2 regions of the Leucobacter alluvii genome follow, and region 2 is predicted to be linked to the other one. Evidence: predicted binding sites of a transcription regulator. Region 2 holds the regulator's gene; the other holds the start of a gene.

Region 1 (6,205 bases), 550 kb from region 2:
AACTGATGCGCAGCGGCGGCGAGTTCGTCCGATCGGAGCCCGAACACGTCGAGATTCACGTCGAGCCCGAGCACGACGGCGTTCTTCTCCATGACGTGCTCCACCGCTTGCGCCTGGTCGCGGAGACGGGCGGCCTCCTCGTATCGCTGCTCGCTCGCGGCCTCGCGCATGGCGCGCTGCAGAGCCTTCAGATGGCTCGTGTCGCTGCCTCCGAGGAAGGCGACCAGTTCGCCCACTCGTGCGCGGTGCTCCTCCACGGTGAGCTTCTGCGAGCAGGGGCCGCTGCATCGCCCGATCTGCCCGGCGAGGCAGGGCTTGCCGGAGCTCATCGCGCGCTGGTAATCGGCGTCGTTGCAGGTGCGGATCGGAAACGCCTGCTGCAGCAACGCGGTGGTCTCGCGCAGCGCCCACACCTTCGGGTAGGGGCCGAAGTAGCGCGCTCCGCGGATGCGTTCGTTCCGGGTGATGACGAGGCGCGGCGCTTCCTCGCGCAACGTCACCGCGAGGTACGGATAGGTCTTGTCGTCCTTGAATTGGACGTTGAACGGCGGTTTGTACTCGGTGATCCACGTGTGCTCGAGGATGAGCGACTCGGTGTCGGTTGCGACGACCGTCCAATCCACCTTGGCGGCGATGGAGAGCATCGTGCGCGTGCGCGGCATGAGCGAGTGCAGCGGCTGGAAGTAGTTCGCGAGGCGGGCTCGCAGGTTCTTCGCCTTGCCGATGTAGAGCACTCGCCCATGCCGGTCGCTGAACCGGTACACGCCGGGCGACGTCGGGATCTCCCCCTGGGCGGGTCGGAACGACGCGCGGTTATCGGTGCCGTTCAAGCGGAGGCTTTCGCCCGACCGTTCAGCACCTCGTTCAGGAACTGACCGGTGTGGCTCTCGGATGCGTTCACCAGTTGCTCGGGTGTGCCCTCGGCGATGATCATGCCGCCGCCCGATCCGCCCTCCGGACCGAGATCGATGACCCAGTCGGCGCTTCTGATGACGTCGAGGTTGTGCTCGATCGTGATCACCGTATTGCCCTTGTCGACGAGACCGTTGAGCACGAGCAGGAGCTTGCGCACGTCTTCGAAGTGGAGACCCGTCGTCGGCTCGTCGAGCACGTAGATGCTGCGGCCGTTCGATCGCTTCTGCAACTCGGTGGCGAGCTTCACGCGCTGGGCTTCACCGCCCGAGAGTGTTGTCGCGCTCTGACCGAGCCGCACGTAGCCCAGTCCGACATCGACAAGCGTCTTCATGTAGCGATGAATCGAGGAGATCGGCTCGAAGAACTGCTCAGCCTCGGCGATCGGCATTTCGAGCACCTCGGAGATGTTCTTGCCCTTGTAGCGCACCTGCAGGGTCTCGCGGTTGTAGCGCGACCCACCGCAGACCTCGCATGCCACGTACACGTCGGGGAGGAAGTTCATCTCGATCTTGAGCGTGCCGTCGCCGGAGCACGCCTCGCACCGGCCGCCCTTCACGTTGAAGCTGAACCTTCCGGGAAGGTAGCCTCGTGTCTTCGCCTCCTGGGTCTCGGCGAAGAGGTTGCGGATCTTGTCGAAGACCCCCGTGTACGTCGCGGGATTCGATCGCGGTGTGCGACCGATGGGCGCTTGATCGACATGGACGACCTTGTCGAGGTGCTCGAGCCCGGTGACGCGCGTGTGCTTCCCTGGGACGAGTCGCGCACCGTTCAGCTGGTTCGCGAGCACCCGGTAGAGGATGTCGTTGACGAGCGTCGATTTGCCCGATCCGGAGACCCCGGTCACGGCGGTCATGACGCCCAGGGGGAACGTGGCATCGACGTTCCGGAGGTTGTTCGAGCGAGCGCCCACGACCTTGAGCTCTCGCTTGCGGTCTCGCTTGCGACGACGCTTCGGGGTTTCGATGCTCCGCCGCCCGGCGAGGTAGTCCCCCGTCATGGAGTCGCGGTTGTTCAGCAGTTCATCGTAGTGCCCCGAGTGCACCACGGTCCCGCCCTCGACGCCCGCCCCTGGGCCGATGTCGACGATCCAGTCGGCCGCTTCGATGGTCTCCTCGTCGTGCTCGACGACGATGAGCGTATTCCCGAGATCGCGCAACTTCATCAGCGTCTCGATCAGGCGCCGATTGTCGCGCTGGTGCAGTCCGATGCTCGGCTCGTCGAGCACGTAGAGCACGCCGGTGAGTCCTGACCCGATCTGCGTGGCCAGGCGGATGCGCTGCGCCTCGCCGCCGGACAGCGTCCCGGCCGCACGCGCCAGGGTGAGGTAGCCGAGGCCGACCTCGATCAGGAAGTCGAACCGGAGCCGGATCTCGCGGAGCACCTGCGCCGCGATCTTCGCCTCTCGCTCGGTGAGCACGACATCGTCGAAGAAGGTCTTCGCATTGAGCAGGCTGAGCTCGCCGACCGAAGCGATCGACCGATCATTGACCGTCACCGCGAGCACCTCGGGCTTGAGCCGCTGCCCCTGGCACGCATGACACGGAACCTCACGGAGGAACTCCGCCCAGCGATCGCGCTTGGCGTCGGATTCAGCTTCCGCGTACTGGCGCTCGATGAACGGGATGACACCTTCGAATCCCGAGGAGTACTTCACCTCCCGGCCGAAGCGATTGCGCCACCGCACGTTCACCTTGAAGTCGTTGCCGTACAGGACCGCCTGCTGCACGTCCTCGCTCAGGCCCGACCAGGGCGTCTGCAACGAGAACTTCAGATCGTCGGAGAGGCCGATCAGGAGCTTCTCGTAGTACTGGTAGAGGCTCTTCCCCTGGCTCGTCCAGGGCACGATGACGCCCTCTGAGATGGAGAGTTGCGGATCGCCGAGCACGAGATCCTCGTCCACGGACATGCTCGTTCCCAGCCCCGAGCAGACCGGGCATGCACCGAACGGCGCGTTGAATGAGAACGTTCGCGGCTCGATCTCGGTGAGCTGCACCGGGTGCTGGTTCGGGCATGAGAGCTGCTCCGAGAACTGCTGCACGCGATCGTCAGCCTTCGCCTCACGGTCGACGAAGTCGACGGCGACGATGCCTCCGGCGAGGCGCAGAGCGGTCTCGAGCGAGTCGGTGAGACGGCCGAGAATATCGGGGCCTGCCACGAGGCGATCGATCACGACCGAGATGTCGTGCTTGACCTGCTTCTTGAGCTTCGGCGGGTCGGAGAGCTGGATCACGTCGCCGTCCACGATCGCGCGGGAGTATCCGCTCGCGGCGAGGTCCTGGAAGAGATCGACGAACTCTCCCTTCTTCTTGCTGACGACCGGCGCGAGCACCTGGTACCGCGTCCGCTCCTCGAGTCCCATGAGGCGATCTGCGATCTGCTGGACCGTCTGCGCCTCGATCCGCTCACCGCAGACGGCGCAGTGCGGGACGCCGATGCGCGCCCAGAGGAGACGCATGTAGTCGTAGATCTCGGTGATCGTGCCGACCGTGGATCGCGGATTGCGGTTCGTCGACTTCTGATCGATGGAGACCGCCGGGCTCAGTCCCTCGATGAAATCGACGTCGGGTCGGTCGACCTGCCCGAGGAACTGCCGAGCGTAAGCGCTCAGCGATTCCACGTATCTCCGCTGGCCCTCCGCGAAGATCGTGTCGAAGGCGAGACTCGACTTCCCGCTCCCCGACAACCCCGTGAAGACCACCATCGAGTCCCGCGGGATGGCGAGATCGACGTTCTGCAGGTTATGCACACGGGCGCCCTGCACGCTGATCTGCGCGTGGGCTGCGGAGGATCGGATCGGAGTTGAGTGCTTCGAAGTCACCGACTCATTCTATCCGCTCCTGCGCCCGAATTCGAACATACCTACGATGCTTTCGCCAGGAGCGCACCGATCGACGGCATTATCGGTTACTATTGTCGTAAGCACATGCAAGGAGTACTCATGTCGATCGCGCATCTCAGCCCGTCCCCGATCAGCGCGGCGTCGCGTGCGGGCGACCCCACTCGGAAGCGTCTGATCGATCTCGTGGCTCACCTCGATTCGTCGCGGATGGATTCAGCGGAAGCGCTTCTCTCGGGGCTGCTCGCGCATCAGCAGGCGGGAACTCGGGCGCTCACGGAGACGGAGGTCTCGGCGCTCGCTCGGTTCGGGGTGTCTGAAGATGCGTTGCGTCGACCGGACGCACTGGAGGCGACAACACAGGGGCTCATGGCAGACCAGTCGTTGGCCGCTCGGAGCGCGACCGTGGCGGAGGCTGCGGACATGCTCGGCGTCACTCCGGCTCGGGTGCGTCAACGCTGCGCTGCTGGCACCCTCCTCGCGCAGCGACGCAGCCACGGGTGGCATCTCCCCCGCTTCCAGTTCCCCGAGGATCGTGAGCTGCCGGGGTGGGCGTCGGTCGCGCTGGTGATCCCGCGCGGCACCCCTCTGCTGTTCGCCGAACGTGTATTGACTTCGCCCGCCCCCGCGCTGCTGAGTGATGGTGAAGAACTCGCACCCTTCGAATGGCTGGCGCAGGGCGGAGATCCTCGGGTCGCGGCGACGGCGGTGGACGACGCACTGCATCGGCTCCCGTGAGCGAGTACCTGCCGCCGCCCCGAGCGGACGCACTCCCCGACCTCGCGCGGGATCCCGGATGGGTGCGAGAGGTACCCAGCGGCACAGCGCTGGCGCGGATTTTCACAGCGGGCGGACGCTATCCGGTCGCGTGGCACGAGTTTCGCACGTACGGACCGGTCGATGCACGTTTCGATCCGCATCCCGAGCCGCCTGCTGAGTATGCGGATTCCGGCGTGCTCTACGCCGCGCTCGAACTGCCCGGCGCTGCACGAGAATCTGCTTCACCACTCGCTGCGTGTCTCCTGGAGGTGTTCCAGTCCACCCGAATCGTGCGCCGCTCCGACGGAACACCCACACTCGCCATCTTCGAGACGTCGAGGACGTTGCGCCTCCTCGACCTGAGCGATAGCGACTGGGTCGCGGTGGCGGGCGGCAACGCGGCGATCTCGTCGGGAGACCGCATGGCGTCCCGCGCCTGGGCGCGGGCGATTCGCACCCGGTATCCCAGCCTCGACGGCGTGGTCTCCGCGTCGTCCGTCGTTCCCAGTGCGCGCGTCGTCGCACTCTGGTCGCCGGCGGAGGACGCGATGCCGCGCCATCCGATCGCCCAGCTGCGTCTGGATCGAGACGAACTCACCGGCGTGATCGACCGGATCGCAGCGCGGTACGGCTATGTGGTCGTGTGAAGCCCCGTCGTGGCGCGGCGCCTCCCCCGGTGTCACGACGGCTTGCCGCGTGTCCGATTCATACAAGACGGGGATCGCGCCCTCCGCGTAACCTGAGCCCATGACACTGAATTTTGATTTCATCGGCATCGTCACCGCGGATCTGGGACGTTCTCTCGACTTCTATCGTTCGCTGGGGGTCCCGATTCCAGAAGGGCTGGATGACGCGCCTCATGTGGAGGTTCAGTTGCCCGGCGACATGAAGCTCGCGTGGGACCCGGTGGCGACGATCGAGAGCTTCTTCCCCGGGTTCGAGCTCCCGGAGGGCGAGAACCGCATCGCCTTTGCGTGCAGTGCGGCGTCACCGGCCGAGGTGGACTCCGCCTACGCCGAGATCGTCGAGCGGCACCCCGCTGCGGCGGACACGGAGCCGTGGGACGCACCGTGGGGGCAGCGGTACGCCACCGTGCGGGATCCCGACGGCAACTCCGTCGACATCTACGCACCGCTCCCGACGGCCCCGGCAGACGACTCCGCGACAGCCTGAATCGAGCGTGCGTATCGGGAGGGCGACTCGCCGGTCAGTCGTGAGAACTCCCTCGTGAAGTGGGCTTGATCGCTGTAGCCCGCCTCGACCGCGACTTCGGCGAGCGTATCGCCGGCCTGCAACCGGGCGCGGGCGCGTTGTCCTCGACGTACGCGGCGCAGCGCCGCGTACCCGTATCCGAACTCGCTGATCATGCTCCGGTGCAGCTGTCGTTCCGATCGTCCGAGCCGACGGGCGAGGGGGCCGAACGCCTCCTCCCGATCGGCTGCGCGAATCACGGTGCGCGTCCAGAGGGGCGGCGAGCCGCCGGCGTCGCCCTCGGTGTCGATCGAGGTCATCAGGGTCTCGATGTAGGTGCGGTCGTGCATCAGGTGCCGAGCGGCCGACACTGTGCCAGCTGCGAGTGCGCGCAGCACTCCGGCAGTGCGATGGGCTGCCGCACGTTCGACGGCGTCCTCCGCGAGCACCAGCTCGTCGCGGAGTGCTCGGAGCGGGCGTTGAAACGCCGTCGCGGCGGTCCCG
Region 2 (6,205 bases):
CTGCGAGCCGACGGTCGATGAGCTCGTCTCCGCGGACGGCGCGCAGCTGTCGCATCACGGCGTCGAACGCACCGACCCCGGGGACCAGGAGTCCGTCTGCTGCCATGACGGCGCCCGGGTCGCGCGTCAGCTCGACGTCGGCCCCCGCGTGGACGAGCGCCTTCACCGCCGAGTGCACATTGCCAGACCCGTAGTCGAGCACCGCCACCGTCTTGCGCGGCGCGTCGGAGGGAGCGCTCACAGCGCGCCCTTCGTCGACGGCACACCCGAGACGAGCGGATCGAGCGACTTCGCCTCGCGGAAAGCTCGGGCGAATGCCTTGAACTCGGCCTCTGCGATGTGGTGCGGGTCACGGCCGGCGCGCAACTCGAGATGCACGGTCAGCCGTGCGTTCAGCGTCAGGGCCTCGAAGAAGTGCCGCACCATCGAACCCGTGAAATGACCGCCGATGAGATGGAACTCGAACCCGGCAGGCTCTCCCGAGTGCACGAGGTACGGCCGACCGGAGATGTCGACGACCGCCTGTGCGAGCGCCTCATCCAGTGGGACCAGTGCGTCGCCGTAACGCGAGATCCCGGCTTTGTCGCCGAGCGCTTCGAGAATGGTCTGGCCCAGCAGAATCCCGGTGTCTTCGACGGTGTGGTGGACATCGATGTGCACATCGCCGACCGCGTTCACCGTCAGGTCTGTGAGCGAGTGGCGGGCGAACGCCGTGAGCATGTGATCGAAGAACGGAACCCCGGTCTCGATCTGCGAAGACCCCGAGCCGTCGAGATCGACGCTGACACTGATCTGCGACTCACTCGTGGATCGCTCGAGCGAGGCGGTGCGCGGTGCTGCAGTCATGGTTGTCAGTCTATCTGCGTTCCCCAGGAACCGACGGTACGCCGGGATCGATCAGGCGCCGCCCGGCCCGAGTGCCGTGATCGCCTCGATCACCGCACTCGTCTCGGCCTTCGTGCCTGCGGTGATGCGCAGGTGGCCTGGAATGCTGAGATTGCGGATGAGGATGCCACGTGCGCGCAGCGCTTCGAACGTGGCCGACGGGTCGGTGAACCCGCCGACGAGCAGAAAGTTGGCTCCCGACGGGTGCACGACGTATCCGAGGGCGGTGAGGGCGTCCGCGAGACGATCGCGTTGCGCACTGATGTCGGCCACCGTGGCGAGCATCGCGTCGGCGTGACGAATCGCAGCGGTCGCGGCCGCCTGGGTGAGCGCTGACAGGTGATACGGCAGGCGCACGAGCCGCAGGGCGTCGACCACTGCCGCGTCGGCGGCGAGGTATCCGAGACGCACGCCCGCGAACGCGAACGCTTTGCTCATGGTCCGCGATACGAGGAGCCGGTGGCGTCCGGGGAGCAGTGACACCGCGCTCTCACGCTCGGTGTCGAACTCGTGATACGCCTCGTCGACGACGAGCATGCCGTCGAACGCGTCGTAAGCGGCGAGGATCACCTCACGATCGAGCGACGTGCCCGTCGGATTGTTCGGACCGCAGAGGATCGCGACGTCCGGCTGGTGCTCGCGCAGCGCTTCGGCGACGCCCTCCGGCGTGAGCGCGTATTCTGCGGGACGCTCGACAGCGATCCATTCGGTATCGGTTCCGGAGGCGAGCAGCGGGTACATCGAATACGTCGGCGTGAAGCTCAGCAGTGACCGCCCCGGACCGGCGAATGCCTGCAGCACCTGCTGCAGCACTTCGTTCGATCCGTTCGCCGCCCACAGCTGTTCCACGCTGAGGCCGTGGCCGAGGTACCCCGCGAGGGAGCTCCGAAGCTCCGTGAACTCGCGGTCAGGGTATCGGTTCACACCGGTTACCGCTCGAGCGAGTGACTGAACGATGTCGATGGCGACGTGCTCGGGAATGGGATGCGTGTTCTCGTTGACGTTCAGGCTGACCGGCACCGCGTCTTGCGGGGCGCCGTAGGGCTCCTGGCCGACGAGATTGTCACGAAGAGGGAGGTCGCTCAAGCTAGTCACCCGACCAGTCTAAAGCCGGTGAGCCCCTCGACGATCAGTCGGTCAGGCCCCGAGTTCGTCGCCCGACACCACGCGCGGATGATCTGAGTACCGCAGCGGAACGGCGATCGCATCACCCGCCTGCAGCGATGAACCGTCCAGCTGGTTCAACTGCACAATCTCAGTGATGACATCGCGAGGGTCGGCCGTCGGGTCGAGATCAGTCGCCAGCGACCAGAGCGAGCTGCCTGGCTGCACCACGACGTAATCGAACTGCTCGCCGTTCGGCCCCTCAGCCGCGGCCATCGCCTCCGGAGCCGCGAGTGCCGCCATGAGAGCGAGAAGACCGGCGACGAGCACCGTGGCGAATCCACCGAACACGATGCGCCCGCGCCGGGTCAGGCGGAGCGAGCCCGAAGCTTCGGTCGACTCTCGTGATTCCCGGCCCAGAACAGCAGATGCGCTCATGATGACTTCTCCTTAGTCTTGCGATGACGCGGGCGTGGAGCCCATGCGAACATCTGTTTCGAATATATATTCGATGAATCGAAACCGCAAGCGTCTTTTCGAAGATACGTTTCGCTCCTTTTCCGCGACACTCGAACATATGTTTGTCGGTCTTCGAATGCTGCGGCTAGGGTTTCGGTCAACGGGATCACTGAATCAGCACCCACCGACATTCATGGATCGCGCCCCATCCGCATCGCCCCCTGGGGCCAGAAAGGACAGCGATGAGCGACGCAGCCGCGCCCCGATCCACGAAGCCGCTGAGCGAGAAGCAGCAGGCGATCCTCGAGTGCATCGCGCGTTCAGTGGAAAGCCGGGGGTATCCGCCGAGCATGCGAGAGATCGGCGACGCGGTGGGGCTCTCCTCGCTCTCGAGCGTCACGCATCAGCTCAGCAGGCTCGAGCTGGGCGGCTACATCCGCCGCGACCCCAACCGGCCGAGAGCCCTGGAGATCCTGGTCGAGCTCGCCTCGACCTCGTCGGCGATCGACGACGCACCCGCGCAGCGCCCCGAAGAGGCGGCGTACGTTCCGCTCGTCGGTCAGATCGCGGCCGGCGTGCCGATCACGGCGGAGCAGCAGGTCGAGGAGATCGTGCCGCTCCCCCGCGCTCTCGTCGGCGACGGACAGCTCTTCATGCTGCGCGTCGTCGGCGATTCGATGATCGACGCAGCGATCTGCGATGGGGATTTCGTGGTGATCCGGCAGCAGCGCGAAGCCGAGAACGGAGACATCGTCGCAGCGATGCTCGATGGAGAGGCAACGGTGAAGGTGTTCCGCCGCCGAGACGGGCACACCTGGCTCCTGCCTCGCAACAGCGCGTTCGAGCCGATCCTGGGCGATCACGCGGAAGTACTCGGGCGCGTGGTCGCGGTCTTCCGCTCGGTCTGATCGCAGGGCGCGGCGTCGCCGCGGCGCAGCACCGCTGGACACCGACGCGCGAGTGCTGGGACCCACCCGCAGCCCTTCGCTCGCTGCGGCGGTTGCTTTGTTGAACCGAGTCCATCTACAGTGATCGCATGGCCACTGCGTCGATGCCGATTCCATCCACCCATTCTCGAGCGCCGATGCTCGCGCTCGGATTCCACCCTGATTGCGTGCCGTACGAGCGCGGACTCGAGCTCCAGGCCGAGGCGGTCGACCGCATCGAGCAGGGCCTCGACCGCGGCACGGTCCTCTTGCTCGAGCACCCGCCGGTGTACACCGCCGGTCGCCGCGCCGAGCCGGATGAGTACCCGTCGGACGGCAGTCCCGTCGTCGCCGTCGACCGGGGCGGACGAGTCACCTGGCACGGTCCGGGCCAACTGGTGTGCTATCCGGTCGTCCGGCTGCGGTCCGGCGCCGGGGTCGTCGACTTCGTACGCGCCCTCGAGACGGCGATCATCGACACCGTGGCCGCATTCGGCGTATCGGGCACACGCGTGGAAGGCCGCTCGGGAGTATGGGTGACCCATCCTGATCATCCGCCGACGAAGCTCGCACAGATCGGCTTGCACGCCCGCGCCGGCATCATCACCCATGGAATTGCGATCAACTGCTGCAACGACCTCGAGCCGTTCTCCCGGATCGTGCCATGCGGGATTCCAGACGCCGGCGTGACCACGCTGAGCGCACTCGCCGGTCGGAGAATCCCGCCCGAGATCGTGGCACCCGACCTCCAGGTGCACCTCGCCCATGTGATCGCGGAGTTCACCGCATGAGCGCGCGTCGCCTGCCTTCGACCGGCACCCGCCCCGAGCCGGAGGGCCGACCGCTCCTCCGCGTCGAGGCCCGCAACGCCGAGACTCCGATCGAGCGGAAACCGGAGTGGATCAAGACGCGCGCCCGGCTCGGCCCGGAGTACCGCCAGGTGCGCGACCTGGTCGCAGGCGAAGGGCTCCACACGGTCTGCCAGGAGGCCGGCTGCCCCAACGTCTTCGAGTGTTGGGAGGATCGCGAAGCAACGTTTCTCATCGGAGGTTCGATCTGCACCCGGAGGTGCGACTTCTGCATGATCACGAGCGGAAAGCCGCTCCCGCTCGACCGCGACGAGCCGCGCCGGGTCGCAGAATCGGTGCGCACCATGGGCCTGAGGTACGCCACCATCACCGGCGTGACACGCGATGACCTGCCCGACACCGGCGCTTGGCTCTTCGCTGAGACCATTCGGCAGGTGCGCGCCATGAATCCCGGCGCCGGCGTCGAGGTGCTCGTCGACGATCTCGGCGGCCGACCTGAGGATCTCGAGCAGGTGTTCGAGGCGGCTCCGCAGGTGTTCGCCCACAATCTCGAAACCGTGCCCCGCATCTTCCGCCGCATTCGGCCCGGCTTCCGATACGAACGCTCACTGGGGGTCATCACGAGGGCGCACCATGCGGGAATGGTGACCAAATCGAACCTCATCCTCGGAATGGGCGAAACGCGTGCGGAGATCTCCGAGACGATGACCGAACTCAGAGCCGCAGGGTGCGAGATCCTCACCCTGACCCAGTACCTCCGCCCCTCGGCACGGCATCACCCGATCGCTCGTTGGGTGCCGCCAGAGGAATTCGTCGACCTGCACGACGAAGCGGAGTCGCTCGGCTTCTCCGGCGTGCTTGCCGGCCCGCTCGTGAGGTCCTCGTACCGCGCTGGTCGCCTCTGGGCGCGAACGATGCTGGCGTCCGGCAGAACCGTGCCCGCGGCACTGCTGCACCTCGCGGAGCGCACCGCGGGCTCGTATCCTCAAGCACTTGCGGGCCTGCCGCCCACCGAGACAGGGACTGGACCGGGCGGCGCTCGATCCGCGTGACGGTGAGGGCCTAGTCGACCGGGTTCGGAGTCAGCAGACCCAGCTCTCGGAGCACGGCGAGCACCTGCTCGTGCCGATTGAACGTGTAGAGATGCACGGACGGGGCCCCTCCCGCGAGCAGCTCTCGCGCCAAGGCGACGGTGTGCTCGACGCCGAGTTCGGGTGCGTAGCCGCCCTCTGCGTCCAGTTCACGCGCGAGTTCGATCGGGGCCGGCTGCCCGGCGAGCGATGCGACCTTGCGCAGCTGCGCACTCGTCGCGACGGGCATGAGGCCGGGAAGCACGGGAATGCGAAGTCCGGCCGCGCGTGCGTCCTCGACGAACGACAGGTAATCGTCTGCGCGGAAGAAGAGCTGCGTGATCGCGAGATCAGCACCGCTCTCCTGCTTCGCGACGAGCCAATCGATATCCTCTGCCCGTGAGCGGGAGAGCGGGTGGCCGTTCGGGTAGGCCGCGACCGCGGTACGACCGACGCTGGTCAGCGCCGGTCGCTCCGCTCGGGCCTCTGAGATCAACCGCACGAGTTCGAGCGAGCTCAACGACTCCGAGACCTCCGCGTCGCTCTCCGTCAACCCGCGCGGTGGATCCCCGCGCAGCGCCAGGAAGTCGTGCACTCCCGCATCCATGATCGCGTGTATCGCAGCGCTCACCGCCTCGCGCTGCTCCCCCACCGTCGTGAGGTGGGCGAGCGGCAGCGCACTCGTGTGATCGCGCAGGTAGGTCACGAGGTCGAGCGACGCATCACGGTTCGACCCGTTCGCCCCGTACGTCACCGAGATGAAATCGGGATCCGCGGCGGAGAGGTGCTGCACGGCGTGACCGAGCGCGAGCGCAGCCGCTCCTGAACGCGCGGGAAACACTTCGAACGAGAATCGCGCGCGAGCTGCGCCACGACTCGGAAGCAGGAACGAGTTCACCGGCGCCCCTCCTGCCGCTCCACGCCGGGTGCGGCGTCTGCGGAACGGTGCGCG

What was found. Region 2 encodes LexA, which represses DNA repair genes until DNA is damaged. Its sites were predicted from a motif close to TCGAACANNTGTTCGA; they were not measured.
Region 1: uvrA (excinuclease ABC subunit UvrA) is a predicted target of LexA. The motif match lies at 3,765-3,780, and genes of this name have one in related genera.

The regions. Positions count from the first base shown of each region.
Region 1 covers NZ_BAAAOP010000005.1:665,801-672,005, reverse strand. The annotation lists gene uvrC (excinuclease ABC subunit UvrC) at 1-830, opposite strand, end outside; gene uvrA (excinuclease ABC subunit UvrA) at 827-3,733, opposite strand; gene ABFX18_RS07655 (hypothetical protein) at 3,854-4,489, shown strand; gene ABFX18_RS07650 (RES domain-containing protein) at 4,486-5,157, shown strand; gene ABFX18_RS07645 (VOC family protein) at 5,258-5,683, shown strand; gene ABFX18_RS07640 (helix-turn-helix domain-containing protein) at 5,635-6,205, opposite strand, start outside.
Region 2 covers NZ_BAAAOP010000005.1:111,190-117,394, reverse strand. The annotation lists gene hisH (imidazole glycerol phosphate synthase subunit HisH) at 1-241, opposite strand, end outside; gene hisB (imidazoleglycerol-phosphate dehydratase HisB) at 238-846, opposite strand; gene ABFX18_RS05075 (histidinol-phosphate transaminase) at 898-1,980, opposite strand; gene ABFX18_RS05070 (LysM peptidoglycan-binding domain-containing protein) at 2,023-2,427, opposite strand; gene lexA (transcriptional repressor LexA) at 2,670-3,356, shown strand; gene lipB (lipoyl(octanoyl) transferase LipB) at 3,485-4,165, shown strand; gene lipA (lipoyl synthase) at 4,162-5,235, shown strand; gene ABFX18_RS05050 (methylenetetrahydrofolate reductase) at 5,246-6,151, opposite strand; gene ABFX18_RS05045 (uroporphyrinogen decarboxylase/cobalamine-independent methonine synthase family protein) at 6,148-6,205, opposite strand, start outside.